2 regions of the Roseibium sp. Sym1 genome follow, and region 1 is predicted to be linked to the other one. Evidence: riboswitches for the same ligand, from Rfam matches in the RefSeq annotation. Region 1 holds a riboswitch; the other holds the start of a gene.
The links. A riboswitch is a leader RNA that binds a small molecule or an ion and turns the genes downstream of it on or off. The one in region 1 is predicted to bind S-adenosylmethionine.

Region 2: linked by a shared signal. The riboswitch ahead of O6760_RS01080 (hypothetical protein) and the one ahead of O6760_RS30250 (O-succinylhomoserine sulfhydrylase) in region 1 are both predicted to bind S-adenosylmethionine.

Annotation. Positions count from the first base shown of each region.
Region 1 covers NZ_CP114786.1:6,597,807-6,605,091, reverse strand. The annotation lists gene O6760_RS30275 (autotransporter domain-containing protein) at 1-2,158, shown strand, start outside; tRNA gene O6760_RS30270 (tRNA-Gly) at 2,184-2,257, opposite strand; gene O6760_RS30265 (ion transporter) at 2,441-3,241, shown strand; gene O6760_RS30260 (IMPACT family protein) at 3,651-4,199, opposite strand; gene O6760_RS30255 (2'-deoxycytidine 5'-triphosphate deaminase) at 4,207-5,343, opposite strand; SAM riboswitch at 5,472-5,551, shown strand; gene O6760_RS30250 (O-succinylhomoserine sulfhydrylase) at 5,596-6,795, shown strand; gene O6760_RS30245 (CDP-alcohol phosphatidyltransferase family protein) at 6,792-7,285, opposite strand, start outside.
Region 2 covers NZ_CP114786.1:229,604-236,888, reverse strand. The annotation lists gene O6760_RS01095 (group III truncated hemoglobin) at 1-416, shown strand, start outside; gene O6760_RS01090 (hypothetical protein) at 407-628, shown strand; gene O6760_RS01085 (acyl-CoA thioesterase) at 873-1,217, shown strand; gene O6760_RS01080 (hypothetical protein) at 1,427-1,729, opposite strand; SAM-I-IV-variant riboswitch at 1,771-1,892, opposite strand; gene O6760_RS01075 (YoaK family protein) at 1,975-2,706, shown strand; gene O6760_RS01070 (ABC transporter ATP-binding protein) at 2,688-3,401, opposite strand; gene O6760_RS01065 (ABC transporter permease) at 3,398-4,636, opposite strand; gene O6760_RS01060 (efflux RND transporter periplasmic adaptor subunit) at 4,633-5,646, opposite strand; gene O6760_RS01055 (SlyX family protein) at 5,741-5,953, opposite strand; gene O6760_RS01050 (glutathione S-transferase C-terminal domain-containing protein) at 6,129-6,833, shown strand; gene O6760_RS01045 (HTTM domain-containing protein) at 6,846-7,285, opposite strand, start outside.

The DNA of each region.
Region 1 (7,285 bases):
CAACGCCGGTGCGGCGCTCCGCTGCACGGGAACGTCTGCCGACTTCACGGGCGGCACGCTGCTGGTCAACGGTACGGGTCTTGATTTCGACACGGACGCAAGCCTTGGCAGCGCCGGCGGAACGGTTGATACCAACGGCAACACCGCGACCCTGTCGGGAACCGTCAGCGGATCCGGCGGCCTGACAAAATCGGGCTCCGGCACGCTGACGCTTTCCGGCACGAACACCTACACAGGCGCAACCGCTGTCAGCGCGGGCACGCTCCAGGCAGGTTCCACTTCCGCCTTCGGCAGCAATTCGGCAGTCACAGTGGCGTCAGGCGCGACCCTTGATCTCGCCGGTTTTTCCAACGCGATCGGTTCCCTTGCCGGTGCGGGAACGGTCACCACCAGCACGGCGGGCAGTGCCACGCTGACGACGGGCGGTGACAACAGCTCCACCACCTTCTCCGGAAGCCTCGAGGACGGCTCGGGGACGCTCGGACTCACCAAGACCGGCTCCGGAACACTGACGCTCTCCGGAACGAGCACCCATACCGGGGCAACCGATATCCAGGCCGGCATCCTCGCGGTCAATGGCAGCATTGCCAGTGATGTGACCGTCAGCGGCGGCAGGCTTCAGGGAACCGGCACGGTCGGGTCCGTCAGCGTTCAGTCCGGCGGTACCTTCGCGCCGGGCAATTCCATCGGCACGACGACCGTCTCCGGCAATGTCTCTTTCGCGAGCGGCTCGGACTACGAGGTCGAGGTCAATGACGGCGGCACCACGGCGGGTACGAACAACGATCTGATTTCCGCATCGGGAACCGCGACGCTTGACAGCGGCGCCTCCGTCACCGTGCTTGCCGAAAACGGCACGGACGACGGCTCCAGCTATGCGGCCGTATCGACCTACACCATCCTGACCGCGGCGGGGGGCATCACCGGGACCTTCGGCACGCTTAATGAGAACTTTGCCTTCCTGGACGGGGCGCTCAGCTACGACACGCTGAATGTCTACCTGACGCTGACCCGCAACGACGCGGACCTGACAAGCGCCGCCCAGACCCTCAACCAGCTGAAAACGGCCTCCGCCCTCGAGGATATCGACACCGGGTCCAGCCTGTACGCGGCGGTCATCTCGCAAAGCGCTTCAGGTGCGCGCGCGGCCTATGACGACCTGTCGGGCGAAATCCACGCGTCCCTCTCGACGGTTCTGATCGAGGACGCTCGCTTCCTGCGCAACGCCGCCTATGATCGGAGCCGGGGCGTCATGACCCGGCTCGGCACGATCGACGTGGAACCGGGCGGCGGCACGGCGCAGACCGCCACCTACGGGGACAGCTTTTCCGCAGCGGGCAGCGCGCTCTGGATCACCGCGCTCGGCGGTTTCGGGGACTGGTCCGCAACGGGGAACACGGCGGGCGTCTCCAGTTCGTCGGGCGGCTTCCTGGCCGGCGCCGACGGCGTTCTGGGCGAAGCCGTCCATCTCGGCCTGATGGGCGGATACCAGAGGGCATCGGTCGATGTGAATGCGCGCGCGTCCTCGTCGACGGTGGACAGCTATCTCTTCGGACTTTACGGCTCCACCCACGTCAACGCACTCGCCCTGCGGTTCGGCGGCTCCTACGCCTGGCACGGCATCGACACCAACCGCAGCGTCACGGTCGGCAACTTCTCCGACAGCCTGTCGGCGGACTATACCGGCCGAACCCTCCAGGCCTTCGCCGAAGCCGGCTACGAGGTTGCTCTCGGCGCCTATGCGCTCGAGCCCTTTGCCGGCCTGGCCCATGTCAATCTGCACACGGACGGCTTCACCGAAAGCGGCGGCGCCGCCGCCCTGACGGTCAACGCCGCCAATTCCTCGGCCACATTCTCCACCCTCGGCCTGCGTGCAGGCGGCAGCTTCGATCTCGGTCAGGCGGTCCTGAAGGTCCATGGTGGCCTCGGTTGGCAGCACGCCTTCGGTGCCCTGAATCCCTCGGTTCAAAACAGTTTCGCCGGCGGTGCGGATTTTTCGGTCTGGGGCGCCCCCATCGCGCGCGACGTCCTGACCATCGATGCCGGGCTGGATCTCGACCTGACAGAGAACGCCACGCTCGGCGTTGCTTATGACGGCTATCTCTCCGGCGACAGCAACCTGCACGACGTCAAGGCCAATCTGACATTCCGGTTTTAAAGGCTATTTGAACGGGGAAAGCGTCTGGAGCGGGTGAGGGGAATCGAACCCCCGTCTTAAGCTTGGGAAGCTTCTGCTCTACCATTGAGCTACACCCGCTTATGGTCCGTGCCGGACCGTTCAAGCTTTCTGCGCCGAAGCGCCGAAGCTGTCAAGCTGGCTTGTCTGCGGGAAAGCCGCTTTTCCCGTTCCTCCTGATCTTGCACTGCGGCATTAAAATCGCCATGTTCCGCCCGGCGCGGCGCGAAGCCGTGCGTTTGGCAGGACAATCGGGTCAGATACATGCGGAATCAGGTCAAGGCGCTGGTCACCTCGCGCAATTGGGAACTTGTCATCATCGGGATCATTGTCCTGAACGCGGTGACGCTCGGGCTGGAGACCAGTCCGTCGGTGATGGCCGACATGGGCGGTTTCCTGGTGCTGGTCGACCGAACCATCCTGGGCATCTTCGTGGTCGAACTGGTGCTGCGGCTCTATGCCCACGGCCCGAGATTCTTCCGCGATCCCTGGAGCGTGTTCGACTTCCTGATCGTCGCGATCTCGCTGATGCCGGCGACCGGCAATCTCTCCGTGCTGCGCTCGCTCAGGATCTTGCGTGTTCTGCGCCTCATCTCGGTGGTGCCGTCACTCCGGCGCGTCATCGGCGGGCTGATCGCCGCCCTGCCGGGCATGGGCTCGATCGTGGTGCTGATGGCGCTGGTCTTCTATGTCTTCGCCGTCATGGCGACCAAGCTCTTCGGCGCGGCCTTTCCCGAATGGTTCGGCGACCTTGGCGCCTCGCTCTACACCCTGTTCCAGATCATGACCCTGGAAAGCTGGTCCATGGGCATCGTCCGGCCGGTGATGGAGGCTTATCCTCTGGCCTGGCTGTTCTTCGTGCCTTTCATCCTGTGCACGGCCTTCACGGTGCTGAACCTCTTCATCGGTATCATCGTCTCGGCGATGCAGGAGGAGCATGACGCGGAAGCCGACGCCAACCGCCAGGCGATCCACGACGACACCGGACTGATCCTGGAAGAGGTCAAGGCGCTCCGGGCGGAGCTGCGGCAGCTGAAGGCGGAGGTCGGCGGCCAGAGGGCGTGAGGCGCTTGTATCTCGGTCTTGGCCGTTTTACGACAAACCCCTCGCCAAGCCGCGGCGTTTTGTGAGGGCCGTTGAGAATGTGGCCGATCCTTCGAGACGCCGCTGCGCGGCTCCTCAGGATGACGCAGAATGTGTTGCGCCCCTGTGATTGTGCCATTCCTTCTGCGTCATCCTGAGGAAGCGCGTCAGCGCTGTCTCGAAGGAGTGGCCCCGCACTCAAACCCCTCAATCTTCGTCATTGCCGGACTTGATCCGGCAATCCATGCCGTGACAGTGGCCAACAGCAATCGCATTGGTTTGGGATACGCAACGGCATGGGTCCCCCGATCCCGTCGAAGGCAGGCCCATGGTCGAGCCATGGGACGACGACGGAGCGTGTTCAACAAGACGGAACAAATGGTGGGCCGGCTTAAAGCTTCGCCAGCACCTCGTCCGGCCCCTCCACCGTCAGCGTCACGCCGTCTTCGGTGTAGTCGCGCGCAAGCACCGTCAAGCCGAGGCTTTCGATCCGTCCTTCCAGGTCCGAGCTTGAGGCGAAGTCCGCGCTGACGGTCCGGGTCAGGATCTTCCGGAACGGCACCAGCCTGGCGTTGTTGATGGCATCCTGGGCGGCGCCGGAATAGGCGCGGGCGAGGCCGCCGCCGCCGAGCTTGGTGCCGCCGAAATAGCGCACGATCAGCACCGCGCAATTGATCAGCTCCGCGCCCTGCAGGACCCGGAGGGTCGGCATGCCGGAGGTGCCGGCCGGTTCGCCGTCATCCTTGCCGCTTTCCTCGATGCGGTCGTCCTCCAGCAGGCGCCGGTGCGCGGTGACGATATGGGCCGCTTTCCTGTGTTCCTTGCGCAATTCCTCGAGACGCCGGTCGAAGTCGTCCACCGGGACCAGATGCGCCAGGAAGCGTGACTTCCTGTCTTCCAGGAAGCCTTCATATTCGCGGGTGACGGTTTTCAGGGCCATGTCCGGATCAGGCAGGCGTCCGGAAATGCTTGGACAGCTTCAGCGCCTGGCCCTGGTAATTGGAGCCGATGCCCTCGCCATAGAGCCGCTCGGGACGCTCGGCCATGTGCTCGTAGACCAGCCGGCCAATGGTCTGGCCGTGTTCGACGATGAACGGGACGTCGTGAGAGCGCACTTCAAGAACCGCGCGCGAGCCGACGCCACCGGCACCCGCATGGCCGAAGCCGGGATCGAAGAAGCCGGCATAGTGGACGCGGAACTCGCCGACCAGCGGGTCGAACGGCACCATTTCGGCGGCATAGTCCGGCGGCACATGCACCGCTTCCTGGCTGACCAGGATGTAGAAGGCATCCGGATCGAGGATCAGTTCGGAGCGCTGGCGCCGGTAGATCGGCTCCCAGAAATCGAGCACGTCCTGCGCGCCGACGACATCGACATCGATCAGGCCGGAATGCTGCTTGGCGCGGTAGCCGATCAGACTGCCCTCGCCGGTGCCTTCCAGGTCGATGGAGAGCTGCACGCCGTTGCCGATGCGCTCGTTGCCGCCGCTCATCAACGTGTGCGCCCTGTGCACCTCTTCCAACGTGGCATCGGGAATGAGCGACTGGCCGCGGCGGAAGCGGATCTGGCTGAGCCGCGAACCGCTGCGCACCAGGATCGGGAAGGTCAGCGGCGAGATTTCCGCGTAGAGCGGACCGGTGTAGCCGGCGGGAATGGTGTCGAAGGCAAGGCCGTTGTCGGTGATGACACGGGTAAAGACGTCGAGCCGGCCGGTGGAGCTCTTCGGGTTGGCGGTCGCGGAAATGTCGGCGGCCAGCGCGAGACTTTCCTGCAGCGGCACGATATAGACGCATCCGGTTTCCAGAACGGCGCCCTCGGACAGGTCGACCGTGTGCAGCTTGAGCTGTTCGAGCCGGTCCGCCACCTTGATCGCCGGTCCGGGCAGGAAACTCGCCCTGACGCGGTAGGCCACCCGGCCGAGGCGCAGGTCGAGGCTGGCGGGCTGTACCTGGCCGTCGACCGGCGGGGCGGCCGCGGCAATTTCGCCGGCGGCGAACATGGCGTGAATGATCCGCTCGGGCAGAATGCCCTCGGTCTTAAGAGATGCGCTTCCGTTCAAGACCTGCCCCACTGTCATATTCATCGAGAATTCCCGCGATAATCCTTCCTAACGTCCTTAACGGATGCGGCCCGCCGCGCCAACCGGCTTTGCGCGTGGGAAGCTGTTTTCGCCAAAGAAGATTGACCCCCGCGGCTTTATCCCGTAGGACAAGGGCACTTCGTGGTGATTTGGGCCGGCCGGCTTGCAGCCACGTTAAACAAGTCGCTAAAAAGGCCGGAGGTGCAAACCCCGGTCTTGAGGCTGGGGTTTTTTGCGTTTGGAGCATGGAAGAAGATGACTGAGATCACCAAGACCGGAAACAAGAACTGGCGTCCCGCAACCAATCTGGTCCATGGCGGCACCATGCGTTCGCCCTTCGGTGAGACGTCGGAAACCATCTACCTGACGCAGGGCTTCACCTACAGCGATGCCGAGGCCGCCGAGGCACGCTTCAACGGCGACGATCCGGGTTACGTCTATTCGCGCTATGCCAACCCGACGGTCACCATGTTCGAGGACCGTATCAAGGCGCTGGAAGGCGCGGAGGCCGCGCGCGGCACGGCCAGCGGCATGGCCGCGGTCAACCTGGCGCTGATGGCGTCGGTGAAGGCCGGCGACCACGTCATCGCCGCCAAGGCCCTGTTCGGCTCCTGCCGCTATATCTGCGAGACCCTGCTGCCGCGCTTCGGCGTGGAAAGCACGCTGGTCGACGGCACCGACATCGACCAGTGGAAGGCCGCCGTCCGTCCGAACACCAAGGCGCTGTTCCTGGAAAGCCCGACCAACCCGACGCTTGAGGTAATCGACCTTGCCGCTGTCTCGGCGATAGCCAAGGAAGCCGGTGCCCGGCTGATCGTCGACAATGTTTTCGCGACGCCGCTCTACCAGTCGCCGCTGGAATTCGGCGCGGACGTCGTCATCTATTCCGCCACCAAGCACATTGACGGCCAGGGCAGGTGCCTCGGCGGTGTTGTCCTGTCCGACGAGGAATGGATCACCGACGAGGTGATGCCCTTCATCAAGCATACCGGCCCGCACATGAGCCCGTTCAGCGCCTGGGTGCTGCTGAAAGGCCTGGAAACCCTGCCGCTGCGTGTCGCGCGCCAGACCGAGACCGCCGGCCAGGTTGCGGATTTCCTGGCAGGCCAGTCGAAGGTCTCCCGGCTGATCTATCCGGGCCGGGACGACCACCCGCAGGCCGACGTCGCCAAGCGCCAGATGAGCGGTGGCTCGACCATGCTGGCCTTCGAGATCGACGGCGGCAAGGAAGCGGCGTTCCGCTTCACCAACGCGCTGGAAATCATCAAGATTTCCAACAATCTGGGTGACGCCAAGAGCCTGATCACCCATCCGGCGACCACCACGCACCAGTCCATCGGCGAGGAAGCCCGCGCGGAACTCGACATTTCCGACGGCCTGCTGCGCCTGTCGATCGGCCTGGAAGATCCGCTGGATCTGCTGGAGGATGTCGAAAAGGCACTCGGCGCGATCTAGTCGCCGTGGATTAGCAGCGCCTGGACGCCGATCAGCACCCTTGCGCCGGCGGAGACAAAACAGACGGCGGCAAAGCCCCAGGCGAGCACCGGGAACCAGCCGGGCAGCAGCGCCATCAGCAGGAAGAGGGCAATGGTCTCCGTGCCCTCGGCCAGCCCGCCGATGTAATAGAGCGATTTCGAGCCCTGGGCGGCGGTTGTGAGCCTGTTCTTTTCCGCCATGATGGCGAAGGCGAGGAAGGCCGATCCGTTGGCGTAGAAGCTGGCGAGCAGGGCGGCGGCGGCAAGGGCGTTGGCCTCGGGGTTCTGGACCGCAAAGGCCAGCGGAATCGCGCTGTAGAAGAAGAAGTCGAGGGTGATGTCGAGATAGCCGCCGAGATCCGTCTTGCGGCTGGCGCGGGCAACGGCCCCGTCGAGCCCGTCCGCGAGGCGGTTGAGCGCAATCAGCACAAGCCCCGGCAAGGAATGTCCGAGTGCAATCGCCAGGGCAG
Region 2 (7,285 bases), 330 kb from region 1:
AGGTCGACGAACAGGCGATCCACGTCATGGTGCATACGTTCTACGGCTGCATCCGTGAACATCCGCGTCTCGGGGAAATCTTCGGGCGGCGGCTCGCGGGCCGCTGGGAAGAACACCTGCCGAAGATGGAAGCCTTCTGGCAGTCGGTCCTGATGAAGAACGGCGCCTACAAGGGCAAGCCGGTACCGGCCCATCTGAAACAGAAGGAACTGGTCAGCGCCGACTATGCCGCCTGGCTGGGCGTGTTCCGCCCGGTCATTCGCGAATTGTTCGTGCCGGATCTTGCCGACGAGATCATCGCGGTCGCCGAGCGCATCGCGCAAAGCTTGTGGCTTGCCACTTTCGGCATGCCCGGAGCGACCCCGCCTGCCGAACTCGCCTCGAAGCCGTCTGACTGGAGCGGATCATGCTGGTAACGATTGTCCTCGTCGCGGAGGCCCTGGTGGCCGTCTGGTTCACCGTGTTCTCGCTCATGCTTCTGTCCATGTACCTGGACAGCCGGACCATGCCCCTGCCGAAGCTCGACCTCGCGGGCCGCACGCTGATCGGCAGCGCCAAGCTCGCCTTCGTCACCGGCATGGTGGCGCTCGCAGCGATGACCATTTTCGAAATCAATGCGATCAGCTGATCACGATACTCAAGGAACCCTGGACTATGTTCACACCCAACATGCTCAGCCGCGCATTGCCGATCCTGCTGATCTGGGTCGCCGCGCCCCTGCCGCTCTGGATCATGGTCGTGTTGATGATGCTTGTCTGATCAATGAAGGACTTGTGCTTGTCATGCTTGCGGGTAGTCTTTTCGTCTGAATCGGAAAGAGGGGATCAGGCGTGAACGAAGAAACACCGCAGGGCGAGCTGACATTGCGCACCATGGCCATGCCGGCCGACACCAACGCGTCCGGAGACATTTTCGGCGGCTGGGTGCTGTCGCAGATGGACCTTGCCGGGGGCATCGCCTCCGGCCAGCGCGCGGAAGGCCGTGTGGTGACCATCGCGGTCGACAAGATGAAGTTCATCCGCCCGGTCCATGTCGGCGACGTCCTGTGCGTCTATACCAGCGTCGGTCGCGTCGGCACGTCCTCGATGGAGATCAGGATCGAGGCCTGGGCGCTGCGCCACCGCTACGGCCACCGCGAAAAGGTCACCGAGGCGATCTTCACCATGGTCGCCGTCGACGACAGCGGCAAGCCGAGGCCCGTGCCCACGCAGCACTGAGGTGGCAACGCCAGGCCCCTGTCATCACAGCTTGGCCTCACCCAATGACGTCATCCTGAGGAGGACCGTCAGGTCCGTCTCGAAGGATCCGCCACTTGCTCCGGTATGTGCAGCCGCTCCTTCGAGACGCGCGCAAGCGCGCTCCTCAGGATGACGCCGAATGGTTGGTTGGTACCTGCAATTCGAGGGGCGAGCCTGCTTCGAAAACCCTATGAAAGCCGTCCCGTCCGTTGCCGGTTGAGGATGTCGGCGAACAGGTCCTCGTCGACGGCGCAGGTGCAGCCATTGGCCCACAGCTGCAACAGGCCCTTCAGCCGGTCGATCCTTGCCTGCGCGGACAAGGGGGCCTTGTGGCAGGGCAGGCCGCCCAGAATGCGCAGCGTGCGGATCCGGGACAGGACGCAGTCTTCCGCTGCTGCCCGCCAGACATCGTCATCTGCAATCTGCGACTGGACGGCCAGCCGGTTCTCGATCAGTTCTGCCGCGCGTCCGGCAAAAGGGTCCTGAGTCAATTAATCCTCCATCGGTTGCCCGAGGAGGACTGGCGCATTTGAGAAAACCGCTTGATTGCCGGAGTGCCCCAAAAGGATCGATCCGGCCGCATCCCTGTTGCGGAAACCACCTTGCCCGGTCGGCAGGTTGGCGAGGGCGCCAGCCCTTCTCTTGATGATGGCGCGCTTATGCCACGGCACATGGTGCTTGGCAAGTCCCCCGGCGCATGTCACATCTTCCCCAAACGCATGTTTGGAGACCTTCCTTGCTGGACAGATCCGCTCTGCATCACAGCCGTCCGCTTGTGCCGGTTCTGCTGGCCTTTTGCGCCTGTTTTGTCGATGTCGTCTGCATTCTAGGACTGTTCCATACCTTCACCGCCTTTATCACCGGCACCCTGGTCGTCCTGTGCACCGAAGTCTTCCACAAGGGGGACAATGCCGCGCTGAAGGTGTTCGTTCTGGCAATGTTCTTTGTCTCCACCCTGTTCTGGTTCACTGCCGTGACCCGGCTAATCCGGGCGGGAAGGGTCACCGTCGGCCAGCTGTTTGCGCTCGAGGCGGCGCTGGTCGCCGCATTCATGCTGGTGGCGGGGCTCGGGGATCCTTCGGTGTCGGGCCCGCTGGGCGCCGTCACGCTTGTCGCCGTCGGCCTGTCGACAGTCGCCATGGCACTGCAGAACGTGATCATGCTGACCCTGCTGCACCGTCACGTGCCGACCACCATGATGACAGGCAACTCCCTCAAGCTGGTGCTCGGGATCGCCGACTATTTCCAGCATCCTGAAAACCGGGAGGACAGCCGTTCCAGGATCGTTCACCAGGCTCTTGTGATTGCGGCATTCGCAGCCGGCGGCCTGCTGGCCAGTCTGCTGATGACGCTCTTCGGGTTCTGGGCGCTGGCGGTGCCGGTCGCAGTTCTCCTGCTTCTGGCCGCGGTACAGCCGTCATCGGAAGGGGAATTGGCGGAAACAGGAGCTCAGGCGCGCCGGTCGTAGTCCACGCGGCCATCGACCAGATGAATGCGCCGCTGCATCCTGGCCGCCAGGTCCAGGTCGTGGGTGACGGCAATAACCGTCGTCCGTTCCTTGTCGACGATCTTCTGAAGGCTCTCGAACACCTGTTCGGTGGCGGCGGAATCCAGGCTGCCGGTCGGTTCGTCCGCCAGGATCAGGTCGGGTGAATTCGCCAGGGCCCGGGCCACCGCGACGCGCTGGCGCTGGCCGCCCGACAGCTGTTCGGGTCGCCGGTGCAGGAACTCTTCCAGGCCGAGACCCGCCAGCAGTCCGGTGGCATGGTCCAGTTGCGCCTTGTGCGACAGCCTGCCAAGCCGCTGCATCGGGATCATGACATTGTCGAGGGCACTGAATTCCGGCAGCAGGAAGTGGAACTGGAAGACGAAGCCCAGTTTTTCGAGCCTGAGCTGGGCCATTTCGGCGGAGGTGAGATCATGGGTCGGCCGGCCGCCGATCCGCACTTCTCCGTCGGTCGGCCGGTCGAGCAGGCCGAGCAGGTAGAGCAGGGAAGACTTGCCGGATCCCGACGGGCCCGTAATCGCGACGAACTCGCTCTCGCCGACGCTGAACGTCACATCCTCGACCAGTGTCACCGGCACCACGGCGGGCAGGATGCGCGTAAGGCCGCTGACTTCCAGCAGCGGGGAGGACGGGGTCGCCTCCGGGGCCAGGCTCATGTCGCCCCCCGGATGATGTCGACCGGATTGAGCCGGGCGGCCTTGCGTGCCGGCAGCAATCCGGCAATGGCGGAGGAAAAAAGCGCCAGCAGGCAGGCTATGACATAGTGATAGAAGGCGAAATGGATCGGCAGGCGAGTCATCTCCACGTCGGTGGTCACCTCGAACTTGACCGTGGCGAGATAACTCGACAGGGCGAACCCGAGCGCGGACCCGGCGACGGCGCCGAGCACGCCGATCACGAGGCCTTCCAGCACGAAGATCCGCTGGATGTCGCCTTCCGGAAAGCCGAGCGATTTCAGGATGGCGATGTCCCTGGCCTTTTCGTGCACGATCGTGGAGACGATGTTGTAGATGCCGAAGCCCGCGACGACCAGAATGGCGCCGACCACGGTGTACATGATCACATTGCGCACGAAGAAGGCCTCCATCAGGCCCTCGTTGGCTTCTTCCCAAGACACCGCCTTGTAGCCGAGCTGCCGTTCCGCGCGGGCCGCGACCTCGTTGGCGTCCTTGATCCGGTTCAGGTGGATGGAGATGGAATTGATGATGTCCGGTTTTTCCAGAAGGATCTGGACCGCCTTGAGGGGCGCATAGGCGAGGCCCTCGTCGCTGGTGGTGATGCCGGTGTGAAACAGTCCGACAATCTTGAAGCGCTTGGCGACGCCGTTGGCCGAGGTCAGCGTGACCGTGTCTCCAAGCTCCGCGCCCAGCCGGTTGGCCGCCTTGTCGCCGATCACAAGGCCGTTCGCGGTGGTGTCCAGATCTTCGAAGGAGCCCTGACGCATGTCCTCGCTGATCTTGGAGACGGCCAGTTCCCGTCGAGGAACCACGCCGATCAGCGTCAGTCCGATGTCCTGCCCGCTGTAGCGCAACACGGCCTGTCCGCTCAGCCGCGGAGCCATCGTGCCGTTCACCCAGTCGCGCAGCGAGGCAAGGGCCTCGGTCGGGTTGCGGATGCCGCGCAGATCCTCCTTCGGCCGGAGTCCGTGAAAGGCCACGGCGTCATATTTGCGGCTGGCCGGCTGTTCCCGGGGCGCGCGCTGGTCGTCGAGGATCTCCACATGGGGAATGGCCTCGATCAGCGTTGCCATGAAATCGCGCTGCGAGCCTTCCATGAGGCTGGCCATGGCGACGGAAAAGCCGACGCCAAGCGCGACACCGAGCGTCGACACGACTGTTTGCCTCAGCCGGGTGCGCACATGGGTTGCCGCGATCCGAAGCAGGAGCATCATGGGCGATCCCCGGTGACCGGCTGAACCGTCTCTCCCTCGATGAGCTCCGCGTTGAACGGAAAGACGACCTTGGCATCAGCGTCCAATCCTCCCAGAACCTCGACGGCGCGGGTGCCGCGGATACCGATCTCGAGCGTGACGAGGCTGATCCGGTTGTCCTCGCCGACGCTCTGTACTTTCGAGCCGTCAAACGCGGCCAGGGGCAGCAACAGCGCGCCGGATTTTTCGCGGGTGACGATGTTGATTTCCGCCGTCATGCCGATCTGGAGCGGCGTCTTGTCCGGCAGGTCGAGATAGACCCGGTAATTCTTCAACACCGGATCGCCCTTGGGCGTGATCCGCGAGACCTCCGCCGTCAGGTCCCTGCCCGGAAAGGCATCCGCCTTGATCAGGGCGGTCTGTCCGCGCGCGACCTTCGGTATGTCCTCTTCGTTGACCTCGGCGACCAGCTGCAGCGGCGTCGGCTGGCCGATCCAGAACAGGATTTCGCCGGGCTCGGCGACTTCGCCGACCGATCCGTCCTGGCGCAGCACGACACCGTCCATCGGCGCGACGATGCGGTAGTCCCGCAGCCGTTCCTTCTGGGCGGCGATCATGGCGTTGACGCGGATGAGCTCGCTTTGCGCCTTGTCGTAGACCTGCTGGCTGACGACCCTGCGTTCCAGAAGCTGCTGGGCCCGTTCACGGTCGGACTGGGCCAGAACCTGCCGGGCTTCCAGCTCCGCCAGCGTCGCGCGGGCATCGCCGCTGTCGAGTTCCGCAAGCTGGTCGCCCTTGGTGACTTCCATGCCCTCGCAGTTGCACAGGGTCACGATCCGCTCGCGGATGATGCTGGTTACCTTGGCCCACCTGACCGGTTCCACCACGGCGGTTGCATAAACGACCTCGGCGGCCCGGCCCCTGTACGGGGCGACGACGTCGACCTTGCCGGGTCGGGCTGTCCACCAGGACCAGCCGCCAATGGCGGCGACCAGTACCAGCACCAGAACCAGATATTTCAACAACCGCATGATGCACCTTCATCGGACAGGGCTAAAGCTTAGCCTTTCAGGGAAGGGATTCCATGGCCTGGATCAAATCCGCAAAATTGCGAAGGGCAATAGCTCAGTAATGCGGCGGCTTTTCGTTCTGGTGGCCGGGCAGGACGTTTTCCATCAGCTCTTCGACCTGGTCCGTCATGTTGGCGAGCAAGCGGGTCATCCGTTCAATCTGGCGGCCCTGTTCCACGACCACGGTATTGAGGTCCTCGATCGTGTTGGTGGCGTGCGCGAGATCGATTTCGAGTTTCTCCAGACGGGCTTCGGTATCGTCTGCCATGCTGGTCTCCTGGAACCCGGCGAGAAGTTGATTGTGAAGAGCGCACATATAGGCGGGTTCATGCGAAAGCACAATTCCGCGTGACCATGCTGTCCGTGGCTTTCAATGGGCGTGGCGCATCGCTAGTGTCTCCGGAAAATTGACAGGTTCATTTATCCCGACCGGAGACCGTTTCATGTCCAGCCTGACCGATTTCGACATCACCCGGAAATGGCCACCACGCCATCCGGACCGGATCCAGCTCTATTCCCTGCCGACGCCGAACGGCATCAAGGTCTCCGCCATGCTGGAGGAAACCGGACTGCCCTACGAGGCGCACAAGGTCGATTTCGGAACGAACGACCAGATGAGCGAGGAATTCCTGTCGCTCAATCCCAACAACAAGATCCCGGCGATCATCGATCCGTACGGTCCGGACGGCAAGCCGCTGCCGCTCTGGGAGACCGGGGCGATCCTGATCTATCTTGCGGAGAAATCCGGCAGTTTCCTGCCTGCGGATCCGGCCGCGAAACACCAGGCCATCCAGTGGCTGATGTGGCAGATGGGCGGGTTTGGGCCGATGACCGGCCAGCTCGGTTTCTTTCACAAGTTCGCGGGCAGGGAATATGAGGACCGCCGTCCGTTCGAGCGCTACCGCGACGAGGTCAAGCGCCTGCTCGGTGTGCTCGACCGCCAACTGGAGGGACGCGAATTCATCCTTGGAGCAGACTATACCATTGCCGACATGGCCTGCTGGCCCTGGGCGCGCAACATCAATGGCTTTTACGAGGCCGGCGAAGTCACCGGGTATCAGGGCTACACCAACGTGGTGCGCTGGGTCGAGACCTGCCTGGCCCGTCCGGCCAGCCAGAAGGCGATCAACATTCCACCGCGCGATTGAGCAGGAGGCTGCTTAGCCGAAACAGTCGTGGCTCCAGACGTGCCGGGTCTCCACTTCCTTCGGCTGACCCGGCGGCTGCGAGACCTCGATCTGGAAATAGATGACGAAGGTGGCAAGCGCCGGCATGTCCGGATGGGCTTCGGGCCAGCGCCGGCACAGGTAGCGGGCATAGTTCAGCGCCAGCGTCTGCGGGCGGTCTTCGTAGCTTTGGTCTTCCAGTTGCGACAGGAACTTCCGCCAACGGTAATTGGCGTATTCCGCGGAGACGACCTCGGGCTTGTCGAAATCCGCCAGGCCCGGACGGTCGTGATAGACATCCACGACCGAGCCGTCGGTCAATTCGCCCTCGATCACCGGCCAGGGGCTGGTCATCTCGGGATAGGGGGCGAACATGGTCCAGTTCTGGTAAAGGCCAAGGGCCTGGCGCACCATCCGGAAAGCATCCGGCAAGG